3 regions of the Pseudomonas sp. HS6-2 genome follow, and region 2 is predicted to be linked to each of the others. Evidence: predicted binding sites of a transcription regulator. Region 2 holds the regulator's gene; each other region holds the start of a gene.

Region 1 (3,206 bases), 2.6 Mb from region 2:
ATGGCCGCGCAACTGCCCGACGCTGGTCGAGGAATTGCTGGCGCTGATGCACCTCGATGGCCAGGCGTCGGTGGAATTGAAAGGGCAGCCGGCGATGCCACTGGCCGAGGCCCTGGAAAGCCATCTGGAAATCGCCAAGGTTACCCCGCAGCAACTGCAGGTGTTCAGTACGCATGCCGCCGACCTGCAGCGCCTGCTGCAACCCGAGTGCAAGGCCGAACTGCAGGACTGGCTGTGGGGCCGGCAGTTGGTCGACGTGCTGCGGGCGTTCCCTCAGCAGTTGCCGCTGGCCACTTGGCTCGATCTGCTCAAGCCGCTGCAGCCGCGGCTGTATTCGATCAGCTCAAGTCCATTGGCTCATCCGGACCAGGTACACCTGACCGTCTCTACGGTGCGCTATGGCGAGCGCAAAGGCGTGTGCTCCACCTTCCTCGCCGATCGGGCGAAATCACTGAAGGTGGCGATCTTCCCGCAGGTATCGAAGCACTTTCGTCTGCCCGAGGACGACACGGTGGCAGTGATCATGGTCGGCCCCGGCACCGGTATCGCGCCGTTCCTTGCCTTCCTCGAAGAACGTGAGGCACAGGGTGCCAAAGGGGGTAACTGGCTGTTCTTCGGCGAACAGTATGCGGCCACGGATTTCTACTATCAGGAACAGCTTCAGGCCTGGCAGGCGAGCGGGCATCTGCGCCTGGACACGGCGTTCTCGCGGGACCAGGCCGAGAAGATCTATGTACAGCAGCGCATGGTCGAACAGGGGGCGCAGTTGTGGCAGTGGTTGGAGGCGGGGGCGTACTTCTATGTGTGTGGTGATGCGCAGCGCATGGCCAAGGATGTGGATGCGGCGTTGCGTGAGGTCATAGCCGTGCACGGAGGCGTGGATGCCGATGCCTATGTCGAAGCGTTGAGCAAGGCCAAGCGGTACCGGCGTGATGTGTATTGATGTGCTCCAGGATGGGGAGTGTTGCACTTTAAATGTGCGTTGGCAGTGCCGGCCCTTTCGCGGGACAAGCCCGCTCCTACAGGTAATTTGTAGGAGCGGGCTTGTCCCGCGAAAGGGCCGGCACAGGAAAACACTATTGGCACGGTCTCTGCTTTACCTCTAGTACAACAAAGCCCACTGATCAACGGCGATCAACCTGGGCCACCCACCGTGATGAATACAGGCAAAGGCGCCTGGAGCTTCGGCTCCAGGCGCTTTTTTTTTGATCGAGGATCGGCTTATGAAGGCAACAGCGAGCGGGCAACGAGAGCGACTGGTCATCGTCGGCAACGGCATGGTCGGCCACCACTGCGTGGAGCAACTGGTCGAACGCGGTGCCCTTGAGCGCTTCGAGCTGCACGTGTTCGGTGAAGAGCGCCAGCGGGCCTACGACCGCGTTCACCTGTCGGAGTATTTTGCCGGCAGCTGTGCCGAGACCCTGGCCCTGTGTGGGCAGGACTACTACGGCAACAGCGGCGTGTACCTGCATCTGGGCGAAGCGGTGCTGGAGATCGACCGCGAACGCTGCGAGGTGGTGACTGCCGAGGGCCGCTACGGCTATGACCAGTTGGTCCTGGCCACGGGGTCCTACCCGTTCGTGCCTCCGATCGAAGGCTCCAGCGGCAACGCCCGCCTGGTCTACCGTACCCTCGACGACCTCGATGCCATTCGCGCTGCTGCCGGCCAGGCGCGCCGCGGCGTGGTAGTCGGTGGCGGCCTGCTCGGCCTGGAAGCCGCCAACGCATTGAAGTCCCTCGGCCTTGAGGCGCACGTGGTGGAATTCGCCCCGCGGCTGATGCCGGTGCAGCTGGACGGTGAAGGCGGCGCCGCGCTCAAGGCGCAGATCGAAGCGTTGGGCGTGGGCGTGCACCTGTCGCGTGCCACCCAGTCGATCTGCGCGGGTGAGGCCTACCGCTACCGCATGAATTTCGACGGCGGCGAACACCTGGAAACCGACCTGATCGTGTTCTCTGCCGGTATCCGCCCACAGGATGCCCTCGGCCGTGCCAGCGGCCTGGAGATCGCCGCACGCGGTGGCGTGGTGATCGACAACCACTGCCGCAGCAGCGACCCGCGCATCTTCGCCATCGGTGAATGCGCCTCGTGGAATGGCAGCGTGTTTGGCCTGGTCGCTCCGGGCTATAGCATGGCGCGCAACCTGGCTGCGTTGTTGACGGGCGAAGCCGCCAGCGCCTTCACCGGTGCCGACATGTCGACCAAACTCAAGCTGCTGGGCGTGGATGTCGGCTCCATCGGCGATGCCCACGGCGCCACGCCGGGTTCGCGCAGCTACCGCTTCATCGACGAGGCCAACAGCGCCTATCGCCGGCTGGTGGTGGATGCCAGCGGCAAGCACGTGCTCGGCGCGGTGCTGGTGGGCGACAACAGTTACTACGACACCCTGCTGCAGTACGCGCAGAACGGCATTGCCCTGCCGGCCGACCCGGCAGCGTTGATCCTGCCGCAGAGTGGCGGTGCGCCTGCGCTCGGCGCCGACGCGCTGCCCGACAGCGCGACCATCTGCTCGTGCCACAACGTCAGCAAGGGCGCGGTGTGCGCGGCCATCGACAGTGGCTGCGGCGACCTGGCTGCGGTCAAGGGCTGCACCAAGGCCGGCAGCGGCTGTGGCGGTTGCGCGGCGCTGCTCAAGCAGGTGTTCGAGCACGAGCTCACCGCCCGCGGCGTGACGGTCGACAAGAGCCTTTGCGAACACTTCGCCTACACCCGTCAGGAGCTCTACGGGCTGGTGCGGGTCGAGGGCATTCGCACCTTCAACGAATTGCTCGAACGCCACGGCAAGGGCCATGTCGGCTGCGACATCTGCAAGCCGGCGGTGGGCTCGATCCTCGCCTCGTGCTGGAACCAGCCGATCATGGACTCGGCGCTGGTGCCGCTGCAGGACACCAACGATACCTTCATGGCCAACATGCAGAAGAACGGCACCTACTCAGTGGTGCCGCGTATCCCGGGTGGCGAGATCACCCCTGACAAGCTGATCGTGATCGGTCAGGTGGCGAAAAAGTACGACCTCTACACCAAGATCACCGGCGGCCAGCGCATCGACCTGTTCGGCGCCCAGTTGCACGAGCTGCCGCTGATCTGGGGCGAGCTGATCGCAGCCGGCTTCGAGACCGGCCACGCCTATGGCAAGTCGACGCGCACGGTGAAGTCGTGCGTGGGCAGCACCTGGTGCCGCTACGGCGTGCAGGACAGTGTCGGCATG
Region 2 (3,206 bases):
AGATGGGCATCGGTGGCCGCCTCTGGCACCAGCAGGACGAACAGCAGATCCACCGGGGCGCCATCGATGGCGTCGTAGTCGATCGGCGCGTCCAGGTGCAACAGCGCACTTACCGGGGCAGAGCAGCCTTCAAGTCGGCAGTGGGGAATGGCAATGCCATTGCCAAAGCCGGTCGAGCCCAGTTTTTCGCGAGCGATGAGCTTTTCGAAGACGTCTTGCATCGCAAGCCCGGGTACTTGCTCGGCAATCAGGTTAGCGACCTTTTCCAGGGCGCGCTTCTTGCTGCCGCCCGGCACGTTCACCAGGGAACGGCCGGGGGTCAGGATGGTTTCAAGTCGGATCATGGATGAGAGGGATCAGCGGGCGGCTGCACCTTGCAGCAGGCTTTGCTGTTTTTCCTTGTGTTTTTTCAGTTGGCGGTCGAGCTTGTCGGCCAAGGCGTCGATCGCTGCATACATGTCTTCGTGTTCCGCGTTGGCAACCACTTCACCGCCTGGAATCTGCAGGGTCGCCTCGACCTTCTGCTGCAGCTTCTCGACTTTCATGATGACCTGCACGTTGGTGATCTTGTCGAAGTGACTTTCCACGCGAGCGAGCTTTTCAAGCACATAATCGCGCAGTGGCTGGGTGACTTCTACATGCTGTCCACTGATATTGACTTGCATACAGCTTCTCCTTTGTTGCCCGTGCATAAAGAGGCAGGTCTTGCACCTGCCCCACAAACGCTGTGGCACATCCAGGGGCTACATCAGTCGCTTGCGCTCGCTCGACGGTGCGATGCCGAGGGACTCGCGGTACTTGGCGACGGTGCGACGGGCTACCTGGATGCCTTGTGCCTCCAGTAAACCAGCGATCTTGCTGTCACTCAATGGCTTTTTCTGATTTTCCGCGGCAACCAGTTTCTTGATGATCGCGCGGATCGCCGTAGACGAGCATTCTCCGCCTTCGGCAGTGCTGACGTGGCTGGAGAAAAAGTATTTCAGTTCGTAGATGCCACGCGGGGTATGCATGTATTTCTGCGTGGTCACCCGCGAAATGGTCGACTCGTGCATGCCCACCGCTTCGGCGATGTCATGCAGGACCAGCGGCTTCATCGCTTCGTCGCCATGGTCGAGGAAGCCGCGTTGATGCTCGACGATCTGCGTGGCGACCTTCATCAGCGTTTCGTTGCGGCTTTGCAGGCTCTTGATGAACCAGCGTGCCTCTTGCAGCTGGTTACGCATGAAGGTGTTGTCGGCGCTGGTATCGGCGCGGCGAACGAAGCCGGCGTACTGCGGGTTGACCCGCAGGCGCGGGATCGCTTCCTGGTTCAGCTCGACCAGCCAGCGGTCGCTGTCCTTGCGCACGATCACGTCGGGCACCACGTATTCCGGTTCGCTCGACTCGATTTGCGAACCTGGGCGCGGGTTGAGACTCTGTACCAGCTCGATCACCTGGCGCAGTTCGTCTTCCTTGAGCTTCATGCGGCGCATCAGCTGGCTGTAGTCGCGGCTGCCGAGCAGGTCGATGAAGTCGGTGACCAGGCGCTTGGCTTCGCTCATCCAGGGCGTGCTGGCTGGCAGTTGGCGCAATTGCAGCAGCAGGCACTCGCCCAGGGAGCGGGCGCCGACACCGGCCGGCTCGAACTGCTGGATGCGGTGCAGCACCGCTTCTACCTCGTCGAGTTCGATGTCCAGCTCCGGGTCGAAGCCTTCGCAGATTTCTTCGAGGGTGTCTTCCAGGTAGCCCTGGCCGTTGATGCTGTCGATCAGGGTGATGGCGATCAGGCGGTCGGTATCGGACATCGGGGCCAGGTTCAGCTGCCACAGCAAGTGGCTCTGCAGGCTTTCGCCGGCCGATGTGCGGGTGGTGAAGTCCCACTCGTCGTCATCGTTGCTCGGCAGGCTGCTGGCGCTGGTCTGGTAAATATCTTCCCAGGCGGTGTCGACTGGAAGCTCGTTGGGGATTCGCTCGCTCCACTCACCGTCTTCCAGGGTTTCGGCACTGGTGGTGCTTTCCTGGAAGCTGTTGTCCTGGACTTCGGCGACCGGCTTGTTTTCGGCGTTGTCCGCCATCGGGTCGCTGTTGTCGAAGTCGTCGCCGTCTTCCTGGCGTTCGAGCATCGGATTGGACTCCAGCGCTTCCTGGATTTCCTGCTGGAGGTCCAAGGTGGAGAGCTGAAGTAGGCGGATGGCCTGTTGCAACTGCGGGGTCATCGTCAGTTGCTGGCCCATTTTTAGGACGAGCGATGGTTTCATGGCTGGGGCTTAATACCTTGTTCGCCGGCGCGCATGCGCCATCCACTACACGAGGGCGCCGGAGCGCCAAATTTAAGCAAGTTTTATGCCTCAAATTGTAGCGTTTGCCTAGAGCACTGTAACAACTTAAGCCCCGACAGGGCGTTAATGCCAGTGCTCCAGGCAGGTCCCGGGGATCAGAGTCGGAACTCGTGGCCCAGGTAGACCTCCTTGACCAGGTCGTTGGCCAGGATGGTTTCGGCGTCGCCTTCGGCGATCAGTCGACCGTCGTTGACGATGTAGGCGGTCTCGCAGATATCCAGGGTTTCACGGACATTGTGGTCGGTGATCAGGACACCGATACCCTTGGCCTTGAGGTGGTGGATGATCTGCTTGATGTCGCCCACGGAGATCGGGTCGACACCGGCAAACGGTTCATCCAGCAAGATGAACTTCGGTGCGGTAGCCAGGGCACGGGCAATTTCGACGCGGCGGCGTTCGCCACCGGAAAGGCTCATGCCGAGGTTGTCGCGGATGTGGCTGATGTGGAACTCCTGCAGCAGGCTTTCCAGTTCCTTGCGCCGGCCTTCGCGATCGATGTCCTTGCGGGTTTCGAGAATGGCCATGATGTTGTCGGCCACCGACAGCTTGCGGAAGATCGAGGCTTCTTGCGGCAGGTAGCCGATACCGGCGCGGGCTCGGCCGTGCATGGGCTGGTGACTGACATCGAGGTTGTCGATCAGTACGCGCCCCTGGTCTGCCTGGACCAGCCCCACGATCATGTAGAAGCAGGTGGTCTTGCCGGCGCCGTTGGGGCCGAGCAAGCCGACGATCTGCCCGCTGTCGATCGACAGGCTGACATCACGCACGACTTGCCGCCCCTTGTAGCTCTTGGCCAGGTGCTGGGCTTTGAGGGTTGCCATTTACTCGGCCTTCTTCTTCGGCTGGATCACCATGTCGATGCGCTGACGTGGTTGAGTCACGTTGCCA
Region 3 (3,206 bases), 630 kb from region 2:
AACAGGTGGTGGATGCGATGACCACCAACGAGACCCTGTGGTTTCGCGATACCTACCCGTTCGAAGTGCTGAAGAACAAGGTCATTCCCGAGTTCATCAGGAACAACCCCGGGCAGCGCCTGCGCATGTGGTCGGCAGCCTGTTCGTCGGGCCAGGAGCCGTACTCGATCTCGATGGCCATCGATGAGTTCGAGCGCAGCAACCTGGGCCAGTTGAAGATGGGCGCGCAGATCGTTGCCACCGACCTGTCCGGCTCGATGCTGACCAACTGCAAGACCGGTGAGTACGACAGCCTGGCGATTGCCCGTGGCCTGTCCCAGGAGCGCCTGCAGCGTTACTTCGACACCAAGGCGCCGGGGCGCTGGGCGGTCAAGCCGGCGATCCGCAGCCGTGTCGAGTTCCGGTCGTTCAACCTGCTCGACAGCTATGCGAGCCTGGGCAAGTTCGACATCGTGTTCTGCCGCAATGTGCTGATCTACTTCTCGGCACAGGTGAAGAAGGACATCCTGCTGCGTATCCACAGCACCCTGAAGCCCGGGGGCTACCTGTTCCTCGGTGCCTCGGAGGCGCTGAACGGGTTGCCGGACCACTATCAGATGGTCCAGTGCAGCCCGGGGATCATCTACCAGGCCAAGTGACCGAATAGGGCCGGCAGCGAAAGTTGCCGGCCTTTTTTTGAGCGCTCGCCACAGCATTTTTTAGCGTCGGTGAGATCGAGCGCCGCCCGCGCGGCGCATCGCGAGCTTTGCTCGCTCCTACGTTTGTTTCGGGCCAATTATTTCTGTGGGATTTGCGCGCGTAGCCTTGGCGCATGACGCGATATCGCGTCGTACCAACAAGGCGGTCGCGCGCGCCCGTCACAGGCATTACTGTCCCGAAACAAACGTAGGAGCGAGCAAAGCTCGCGATGCGCCGCGCGGGCGGCGCTCGATCTGTGCATCAACTCAGAACACGAGACAAGCACCTGGCAGCCCTCACCCAATCTCCCGGCAAGAAAGGGCCAGGTCAGGAAAATACTGACGTCAATTTTTTGTTTTGCCGCTTTTGCCACCCTGCAATTGCCGCTTTCGCTTCGCCAGGCGGAAGCACTTTGCCGCTTTTCTGGCATCGCGCCATCAGCCTTCGGTGCTACGCCCCAGCATTTCCGGGGTTTCGAGAATGTGGCACAGCCCTTGCTATACCTTGCTCAACGATATTCCGGCCAACCTTCGAAGGTTTTCCCGACATGAGCATCAGTTTCGACAAGGCGCTTGGCATTCACGAAAAGGCACTGGGCTTCCGCGCCCAGCGCGCCGAAGTGCTGGCCAACAACATCGCCAACGCCGACACGCCCAACTACAAGGCGCGTGACATGGACTTCTCTTCGGTGCTCGCCGCCGAGAGCCAGAAGCAGCAAAGCGGCCGCTTCGCCATGGACCGTACCAATAGCCGCCACATCGAGGCCGAAGGCCTGGCGATGGCTGACGACTCGCTGCAGTACCGCGTGCCCACCCAGCCGTCGATCGACCAGAACACCGTGGACGCCCAGATCGAGCAATCGAACTATACGGAAAACGCCATCGGCTTCCAGGCCAGCTTCACCTTGCTCAACAGTAAATTCAAAGGGCTGGTTTCGGCCCTGCGCGGAGAGTAATTCATGTCCCTTTCCAGTGTTTTCAACATTGCCGGCAGCGGCATGAGCGCGCAGAACACCCGCCTCAACACCGTTGCCTCGAACATCGCCAACGCCGAAACCGTGTCGTCGAGCATCGACCAGACCTACCGTGCGCGCCACCCGGTGTTCGCCACCACCTTCCAGAACGCGCAGAGCGGTGTCAGCCAGTCGCTGTTCGAGGACCAGGGCGAGGCGGGGCAGGGCGTGCAGGTCAAGGGCATCGTCGAAGACCAGAGCAATCTGGAGGCGCGCTACGAGCCGAATCACCCGGCGGCGAACAAGGACGGCTACGTCTACTACCCGAACGTAAACGTGGTCGAGGAGATGGCTGACATGATCTCCGCCAGCCGTGCGTTCCAGACCAACGCCGAGCTGATGAACACCGCCAAGAACATGATGCAGAAAGTTCTGACCCTGGGTCAGTGATAAGGAAGCCGGACCATGGCCATCGATACCTCCACTACCGGTGTCAATCTCAACGACGTCCTCGCGGCGTCCGGTGTCAGCACTGGCACTACCAAGAAGACCACCACCGATACCGCGTCCCAGACCGGCAACAGCTCGCTGGGCAAAGATGCGTTCCTGCAGCTGCTGGTTACCCAGATGCAGCACCAGAACCCACTCGACCCGCAGGACAACGGCGAGTTCGTGGCCCAGTTGGCGCAGTTCAGCAGCCTTGAGGGCATCACCTCGCTGAATGAGTCGGTCACCAACATTACCAGTGCCATGGCCTCGTCCCAGGCACTGCAGGCGTCGTCGCTGGTCGGCCGCTCGGTGATCGTGCAGAACGACAAGGCTGTGGTCGACACCGCCGACAGCTTCAATGGCCAGTTCGTCGTGCCGCAGGCCATCGACGGGGCGAAGATCACTGTCAAGGACAAGGACGGCAACACCGTCAAGACCATCGAGGTGGGCGAGCAGAAAGCCGGCTATGCCGACTTCATCTGGGATGGCACCAACTCGAGCGGTGCCAAGGTCGACCCAGGCACCTACACCTTCACTGCCAGCACCACCGTGGATGGCAAGTCGGTGCAGATGAACACCCTGCTGCCGGCCAAGGTCACCAGCGTCAGCTTCAACACCACGGGCGAGATGGTGCTCAACCTCGCCGGGGTCGGCAAGGTTTCCCTGTCCGACGTACAAACCATCGGTATCTAAGGCCAGAACGGCACAAGGAGCAACAGCATGTCTTTCAATATCGGCCTTAGCGGTCTGTACGCAGCCAACAAGCAGCTGGACGTTACCGGCAACAACATTGCCAACGTCAACACCACCGGTTTCAAGTCGTCGCGCGCCGAGTTCGCCGACGTCTACGCCGGCGCCAACCGCCTGGGCGTGGGCAAGAACCAGGTCGGCAACGGTGTGCGCCTGGCCGCAGTTTCCCAGCAGTTCACCCAGGGTGACGTGAACAACACCGGCAACGTGCTGGACATGGGGATCCAGGGTCAGGGTTACTTCGTGCTGTCCGACAACGGCTCGATGGTCTACACCCGTGCCGGTGCCTTCCAGACCAGCAAGGACAACTATGTCGTCACCTCCGATGGCCTGCGCC

Evidence for each region. Region 2 encodes sigma-54, which starts transcription at its own class of promoters, with help from an activator protein. Its sites were predicted from a motif close to ANTGGCATNNANNTTGCTNT; they were not measured.
Region 1: the regulator sigma-54 is predicted to act here: its motif matches at 1,079-1,098, upstream of nirB (nitrite reductase large subunit NirB).
Region 3: the regulator sigma-54 is predicted to act here: its motif matches at 1,160-1,179, upstream of flgB (flagellar basal body rod protein FlgB).

What each region holds. Positions count from the first base shown of each region.
Region 1 is NZ_CM143906.1:4,792,693-4,795,898, reverse strand. It holds gene ACOKS3_RS22380 (molybdopterin-dependent oxidoreductase) at 1-943, shown strand, start outside; gene nirB (nitrite reductase large subunit NirB) at 1,224-3,206, shown strand, end outside.
Region 2 is NZ_CM143906.1:1,098,370-1,101,575, forward strand. It holds gene ptsN (PTS IIA-like nitrogen regulatory protein PtsN) at 1-344, opposite strand, end outside; gene hpf (ribosome hibernation-promoting factor, HPF/YfiA family) at 357-665, opposite strand; gene ACOKS3_RS05060 (RNA polymerase factor sigma-54) at 744-2,237, opposite strand; gene lptB (LPS export ABC transporter ATP-binding protein) at 2,414-3,139, opposite strand; gene lptA (lipopolysaccharide transport periplasmic protein LptA) at 3,140-3,206, opposite strand, start outside.
Region 3 is NZ_CM143906.1:1,730,902-1,734,107, forward strand. It holds gene cheR (protein-glutamate O-methyltransferase CheR) at 1-638, shown strand, start outside; gene flgB (flagellar basal body rod protein FlgB) at 1,226-1,633, shown strand; gene flgC (flagellar basal body rod protein FlgC) at 1,637-2,080, shown strand; gene flgD (flagellar hook assembly protein FlgD) at 2,096-2,812, shown strand; gene flgE (flagellar hook protein FlgE) at 2,840-3,206, shown strand, end outside.